2 linked regions of the Lichenicola cladoniae genome follow. The protein of the gene in region 2 interacts with the protein of the main gene of each other region in a pairwise test. Links are inferred from orthologs where the notes say so. Each region holds a gene or a part of one and is shown on either strand. Other genes may lie near its edges.

What was found.
Region 1: the proteins of secD (region 2) and pheT interact in binary tests that used the Escherichia coli proteins (3 or more experiments, as listed by UniProt). The link is inferred for Lichenicola cladoniae from one-to-one orthologs.

What each region holds. Positions count from the first base shown.
Region 1 is NZ_CP053708.1:3,411,170-3,414,726, reverse strand. The notes cover bases 465-3,557. They hold pheT (phenylalanine--tRNA ligase subunit beta), read left to right. Parts: upstream 465-815; coding sequence 816-3,299; downstream 3,300-3,557. Other genes in these bases: HN018_RS15495 (restriction endonuclease), read left to right, coding at 3,367-3,557; pheS (phenylalanine--tRNA ligase subunit alpha), read left to right, coding at 465-812. Also shown: more of pheS, read left to right, coding at 1-464.
Region 2 is NZ_CP053708.1:1,552,224-1,556,087, forward strand. Bases 433-3,368 are described here. They hold secD (protein translocase subunit SecD), read right to left. Parts: upstream 2,713-3,368; coding sequence 1,153-2,712; downstream 433-1,152. Other genes in these bases: secF (protein translocase subunit SecF), read right to left, coding at 433-1,142; HN018_RS07220 (Gfo/Idh/MocA family protein), read left to right, coding at 3,111-3,368. Outside these bases: HN018_RS07205 (hypothetical protein), read left to right, coding at 1-99; more of secF, read right to left, coding at 156-432; more of HN018_RS07220, read left to right, coding at 3,369-3,864. UniProt on the Escherichia coli protein: Part of the Sec protein translocase complex. Interacts with the SecYEG preprotein conducting channel. SecDF uses the proton motive force (PMF) to complete protein translocation after the ATP-dependent function of SecA.

The sequences.
Region 1 (3,557 bases), 1.9 Mb from region 2 along the record:
TCGATGTCACGCTGCCGGCGTTCCCCGAGGTGCCGGGCCTGATCCATCCGTTGAGCCGGACCATCGAGGAGATGGTGGCGATTTTCGGCGCGATGGGGTTCTCGGTGGCCGAGGGGCCGGACATCGAGACCGAGTGGCATAATTTCTCGGCGCTCAACACGCCGGCGCATCATCCGGCACGCACCGACCACGACACCTTCTACCTGCCGTCGCTGGCGGGCGAGGGGCCGGCGAGCCGGGTGCTGCGCACGCAGACGTCGGGCGTGCAGATCCGGACGATGCTGTCGTCCCCGCCTCCAATCCGCATCATCGTGCCGGGCCGCACCTATCGTGCCGACCACGACGCAACGCATTCGCCGATGTTCCACCAGTGCGAAGGCCTGGTGATCGGGCCGGCGACGGGTGAAGGCGCGATCACGCTCGGCCATCTGAAAGGCACGGTGATCGAGTTCCTGCGCGCGTTCTTCGGGCAGCCGTCGCTGCCGGTGCGGTTCCGCGCATCGTATTTCCCTTTCACCGAGCCCTCGATGGAGGTCGATATCGGCTGGAGCCGCCGTACCGGCGAGATCGGCGGCGGCGCGGACTGGCTGGAGGTGCTGGGCTCGGGAATGGTGCATCCGCGGGTGCTGGCCAACTGTGGGCTCGACCCACGCGAGTGGCAGGGGTTTGCGTTCGGGATGGGGATCGAGCGCCTGACCATGCTCAAGCACGGTATTCCGGACCTGCGCTCGCTGTATGAGAGCGACCTGCGCTGGCTGCGTCACTATGGCTCGAGTCCGCTGGCTCCCTCGATGCTGCATGAGGGGATCTGAGTCATGAAGTTCACCCTGTCCTGGCTGCGCGACCATCTCGACACCGAGGCCACGCTCGACGAACTGACCGCCCGGCTGAACCAGATCGGCCTCGAGGTCGAAGGCGTCGAGAACCGTGGCGCCGCACTGGCACCGTTCCGCACCGCGCGCATCCTGTCCACCGAGCAGCATCCGAATGCGGACCGCCTGCGCGTGTGCATGGTCGATGTCGGACTGGAGGATGGCGCCAATGCGCCGGTGCAGGTGGTGTGCGGCGCACCGAACGCACGGGCCGGAATCTCGGTAATTTTCGCAAGCCCCGGTACGTTCATTCCCGGCAGCGAGATCACCATCAAGGCCGGCGAGATCCGCGGCCAGAAGAGCGACGGCATGCTGTGCTCGTTGCGCGAACTGGGCCTCGGCACCGAGCATGACGGCATCGCCGAGCTGCCCGAGAACACCACGCCGGGCCAGTCCTATGCCAACTTCGCCGGCCTCGACGATCCGGTGATCGAGATCGCCATCACCCCGAACCGCGGCGACGCGCTGGCTGTGCGTGGCGTCGCCCGCGACCTGGCGGCGGCGGGGATGGGACATTTGCGGCCCTGGCTGGCGCAGACGGTGGAGGGCACGTTCGACAGCCCGATCGTCTGGGAGAACGCCTTCCCAGAGGCCTGCCCGTACGTGCTCGGCCGCACCATCCGCGGCGTGACCAACGGGCCGAGCCCGGCCTGGCTGCAGGAGCGGCTGATCGCCGTCGGCCTGCGTCCGATCAGCGCGCTGGTCGACGTGACCAATTTCTTCGCACTCGATCTCGGGCGTCCCCTGCATGTGTTCGACGCCGACACGGTGTCGGGCGGCGTGCTGACGATCCGTCGTGGCGAGAACGACAGCCTGGTGGCGCTGGATGGCCGGACCTACGCGGCCGACGCCGAGGATTGCGTGATCGCGGATGCCGCCGGAGTGCAATCGTTCGCCGGGTTGATGGGCGGCGGCGCCACCGGGGCGTCGGACACCACCACCTCCGTGTTCGTCGAGTGCGCGCTGTTCGAGCCGGTCCGGATCGCCTTGTCCGGGCGCCGGCATGGGCTGAACAGCGACGCGCGCCAGCGGTTCGAACGCGGGATCGACCCGGCGCTGCCGGTGGCGGCCCTCGAGGCGGCCACCCGCATGATCATCGAGCTGTGCGGCGGCGAGGCCAGCGAAGTGGTGTGGGCCGGCGAGGAACCGGACTGGCGGCGCGAGGCGGCGCTGCGCTTCTCGCGGATCGCGGAACTGGGCGGGCTGGACGTGGAACCCGACCTGGCGGTGCGCTCGCTGGAAGCACTCGGGTTCGCGCTACGATCGCGCGACGAGACCCGGGCGGTGTTCGATGTCCCTTCGTGGCGCAACGACATCGCGGCACCGATCACGCTGGCGCCGCAGCCGGGCTCGACCCGCGACGAGGCGGCGGCGATCGCCGGCGTGGCGGCGGTCGAGGCGGAATGCGACCTGATCGAGGAGGTGCTGCGCCTGCGTGGGCTCGATGCCGTGCCGCCGGTGACGCTGCCCTTGCTGGGTGCTGTACCGCTGCCGTCGCTCTCGCCGCGGCAGGTGCGCGGCGCCATCGCGCGCCGTGTACTGGCATCGCGGGGAATGGCCGAATGCATCGGCTTCAGCTTCACCGCACGGTCGCATGCGGCACGGTTCGGCGGCGTGCCCGACAGCCTGCACTTGCTCAACCCGATCGCCGCCGACCTCGACCAGATGCGGCCGACCCCGCTGGCGACGCTGGTGCAGGCGGCTGCACGCAATACCGCACGAGGCCTGACCGACCTGTCGTTGTTCGAGATCGGCGCCGGCTTCGAGGAGAGCGGGCTCGGCCTGGACGGGCAGCGCCTGATCGCATCCGGCCTGCGCGCCGGCCGCACACCCCGCCATCCCGGTCGTCCGGCGCAGGATGTTTCGGTGTGGGACGCCAAGGCGGACGCAACGGCTTTGCTGGCGGCACTCGGGGTACCGTCCGAAGCGGTGTCGGTCACGGCCGATGCGCCGGCGCATTATCATCCGGGCCGGTCCGGCGTGCTGCGCCAGGGCCCGAAGATCGTGCTCGGCTATTTCGGGCAACTGCATCCAGGCCTGTGGCAGGCACTCGGCCAGGGCGGCACGGCGATCGGGTTCGAGCTGTTCCTGGATGCGGTCGCCGATCCGAAGCGTCGTCGCAAGGGCGCCCCGGATCTGCCGTCGCTGCAGCCGGTGCGTCGCGATTTCGCCTTCCTGGCGGAGAGCCGGGTGACGGCGGAAGCTTTGCTGCGGGCAGCCCGCGGTGCGGAACGGACGTTGATCGCCGGGGTGAGCCTGTTCGATGTTTACGAAGGCGAGAAGGTGCCGGACGGCATGAAGTCGCTGGCGATCGAGGTGGTGTTCCAGCCGCGCGATCGCACGCCAACCGACGCGGAGCTTGAGGCGGCTTCGGCCAAGGTGGTCGCCGCGGTGACCAAGGCGACCGGCGCCACATTGCGAACCTGATGCGGGTTTAACGGGTGCACCCTGAACGAGGATATCGTCCCGAATTCGAGGGCGCAGAGGAATTACGATGACCCGTCGCATGACGACGGCGCTTCTGCTTCTGCTGGGCTCGGCCTCGGCAGGGATGGCCGCGCCACGCTATCAGGTTGGCCACGCCGTCTATGGCTGCGTCGATCCGCGCGCGACCACTGCGCTGAGCGCCCATGCCGACGCGGCGCAGGCGCGCTGGGGCCTTCGCGTGCGTCGCCGCGGCCGCTG
Region 2 (3,864 bases):
ATGCAGGCCGAGCGGGCGCTGCAGACGCTGGTCGATTTCACCGGTGCGAACGACCTGAAGCCGGACCCGGCAATGCCGGTAGCCCCAGCGGTGCAATAAGGCGAGCGGCTTGTCGGCGCCGACTTCGGAGGCGGCAGCGACCCGGGAACGACCGGCTATTTCGCCTTGGCGCGGGGCGGGGCCGGCTTCTGCGCGTCGCGACGCAGCCGCTTCTCGCCCAGCAGCAGCAGGATCGGGGCGGCGATGAAGATCGAGGACGAGGTGCCGACGACAATGCCGAACAGCATCACCCAGGCAAAGCCGGCCAGGGTGTGGCCGCCGAACAGGGCCAGTGGCAACGCGGCCAGGAACACGGTGGATGACGTGCCGAGCGTCCGGTTCAGGGTCTCGTTGATCGACAGGTCGATCAGCTCGCGCAGCGGCATGGTGCGATACTTGCGAAGATTCTCCCGCACCCGGTCATAGACCACGACCTTGTCGTTGGTGGAGTAGCCGAGGACGGTCAGGATCGCCGCCACCATCACCAGGTCGAACTCGAACCGGGTGATTGCCAGGAAGCCGATGGTCTTGGTGATGTCGAGCACCAGCGTCGCCACGGCGCTGACCGCGAACTCCCATTCGAAGCGAAACCAGATATAGGCCAGGATCATCAGCAGGCTGATCCCGAGCGCCAGCAATCCGTTGCGGAACAGCTCCGACGACACCGACGCGCCGACCGCGTCGGCGCGCAGGATCTGCGTCCCCGGCTGGGCCTGGCTGACGCCGGCGCGAACCTTGTCGACCAGCGACTGGGTCGCTGCCTCGGAACCGGCATCCTTGCCTGCGGGCGCATCGAGGCGGATCAGCACGTCGTCGGCACTGCCGAACCGTTGCAGGCCGGCATTGGTGACGTGCTGTGCCGCGAGCCCGGCGCGGATCTTGGCGAAATCGGCCGGTCCCTGAGTGCGCGCCTCGACGACAATGCCGCCCTTGAAGTCGATGCCGAGCGACAGCCCGGGATAGAAGAACAGCCCCACCGACGCCGCCGACAGGAACGCCGAGACCGCGAGCCCCAGGAAGCGGCCGCGCATGAACTTGATGCGGGTGCCGTCCTTGACGAAGCGGAAGCGCGGACGAAGCAGGGCCGAGGTCGAATTGGACATGGGCGAGAGCCTAGACCGGCAGGATGGTGGGGCGGGTCGTCGCATACCAGCGGACCATCAGCATGCGCGACAGCAGCAGCGTGGTGAACAGCGTGGTGACGATGCCGATGGTGATGGTGAGCGCGAACCCGCGCACCGGGCCGGTGCCGAACACGAACAGCATGACGTGCGCCAGGAGCGCGGTCGCGTTGCTGTCGACGATGGTCGAGGTGGCGCGCTCGAAGCCTGCCTGCATCGCGGCGAGCGGGGTGCGTCCGCGCTGGACCTCCTCGCGGATGCGCTCGTTGATCAGGATGTTGGCGTCCACCGCCATGCCGAGAGTGAGCAGCATGCCGGCCATGCCGGGCAGCGTCAGGGTCGCCTGGAACAGCGACAGTACGGCCACGATCAGGATCAGGTTGGCGACCAGGGCGAGGTTCGCATACCAGCCGAACAGCCCATAGAACACCGCCATGAAGCCGACCACCAGCAGGAAGCCGATCCCCAGGCTGATGGCGCCGGCCCGGATCGAGTCTGCCCCGAGCGTTGGTCCGATGCTGCGCTGCTCGATCACCTCGAGCGGCGCGGGCAGCGCGCCGGCACGCAACAGCAGGGCGAGGTCGGTGGCGGACTGGGCGGTGTAGTTGCCGGTGATCTGGCCGTTGCCGCTCGGGATGACGCCGCGGATCACCGGGGCGGTGATCACCTTGTTGTCCAGCACGATGGCGAACGGCTTGCCGAGATTGTCGCGGGTCACTTCGGCGAACTGCCGGGTGCCGACGCTGTCGAGGGTGAAGTCGATCGCCCACTGGCCGCTCTGGTTGTCCTGGCCGGCGCGCGCGTTGGTGAGATCGGCGCCGTCCACATCCACATGGTGCATCACCGGCACCAATTGTTTGGGATCGTCCTGCATCGGCAGCATGTCGACGCCGGGTGGCGCCGCGCCGCCGGGGCTCACACCCTCGGCGACCAGATGGAAGGTCATCTTGGCGGTGGTGCCGAGCAGCTGCTTGATGCGGTTCGGGTCGCTGATTCCGGGCAGCTGGACGACGATGCGGTCGTCGCCCTGGCGGGTGATTTCTGGGTCGACGGCGCCGGTGGCATCGATTCGCCGCCGCACGATCTCGATCGACTGGGCGACGGCGTCGCTGGCGCGGGTGCGGAGCGCACCAGGCGACAAGGTCACCGCGATGCGGCCGTCCGCCAGCGTCGAAATGGCGAACTCATTGGGGGTCGCCGCCGGCAGGTCGGCCAGGATTGCGAGGTCGCGATCATGCTCGGCGGGGCTGCGTGGCGTGAAGGTCACGGCGCCCAGCTTCGGGTCGGCCACCAGGTTGCGATAGCCGAGGCCGGCCTTCAGCAACGACTGCCGGACACCGTCGGTCAGGGTTTCCAGGCGTCCGCGCGCCAGCGTGTCGAGGTCGACCCGCATCAGCAGGTAGGACCCGCCGCGCAGGTCGAGGCCGAGATGGATCTGGCGCCAGGGGAGGTTGGCACCCGGCATCCGGAAGACGTTCGGCAGGCAGAGCAGCAGGCCGATCAGGCAGACGGCCAGAACGGAGCCCATCTTGAGGCGGCTATAGTACATCATGGCAAGCGGGCCGACCTCTCCTGGTCCCGCCCCGGGCGCGTGCGGGCGAGATCGGCGGGAACATGCCGGGCGGACCTTCAGGATGCAACCACGGGCGCCGGGGTGGGGCCGGGATTGGTCCGCAGGATGTCGAGGTGCTCGTTCCGTTTCACGATCGAGCGACACGGACACGCTGCATGCCGCCGCATTGCTGGTGCCACCGGGTGCTTGTGGAGCTCGCATCACGGGCGCCGTCATCGGAGCACCGGTCGCCAACCCTGTCGGAAATTCCTAGATGTTCCGGAACCCCGCTTGCTCCGGGTCTGCCGCAATGACCGGGCCGCCCCGCGCTTGACACTGCACCTGATGCAGCCGACGACGTTTCGGCCCGGACAATGACGGAACGGCAGGGAGCAGGCATGGCACGTTCCAAGGCACCGGCGGGACCGGCGACCGGACCTCTCCTGCGCATCGGCATTGTCGGCGCGGGACATTTCGGCCGGTTCCATGCACTCAAGGTGGCAGCGTCGGCGCGGTCGGTGCTGGCGGGGGTGCACGACCCGGACCAGGCGCGGGCAGCCTCGGTCGGACGCGAGGCCGGCGGCGCACCCGCACTCGGTTTGGACGATCTGCTGGCGTCCTGCGACGCGGTGATCGTCGCGGCGCCGGCGGAAGCCCATTTCGCGCTGGCCGAGGCGGCATTGCGGGCCGGACGGCACGTGCTGATCGAGAAGCCGATCGCCTCGACCCTGGATCAGGCCGACCGGCTGATCGCCCTCGCCGGGCAGGCGGGCCGGGTGCTGCAGGTCGGGCATCTGCTGCGCTACTCCGCCGAGCACAAGGCGATCACCCAGCGCATCACCCGGCCACTCTATATCGAGGCGACCCGGATCGCGCCGTTCAAGCCGCGCGGCACCGACGTCTCGGTGATCCTGGACCTGATGATCCATGATCTCGACCTGGTGCTGGCGATCGTCGACAGCCCGATCGAGGATGTGGACGCGCTGGGCGCCGCGGTCAGCAGCGCGCACGAGGATATCGCCAACGCCCGGGTGCGTTTCGCCAACGGCTGCGTCGCCACCATCACCGCCAGCCGGATCTCGCTGAAGACCGAGCGGCGGATGCGGCTGTTCTCGGAGGAAGGGTATCTTTCGGCGGATTTTGTGGCCCGCG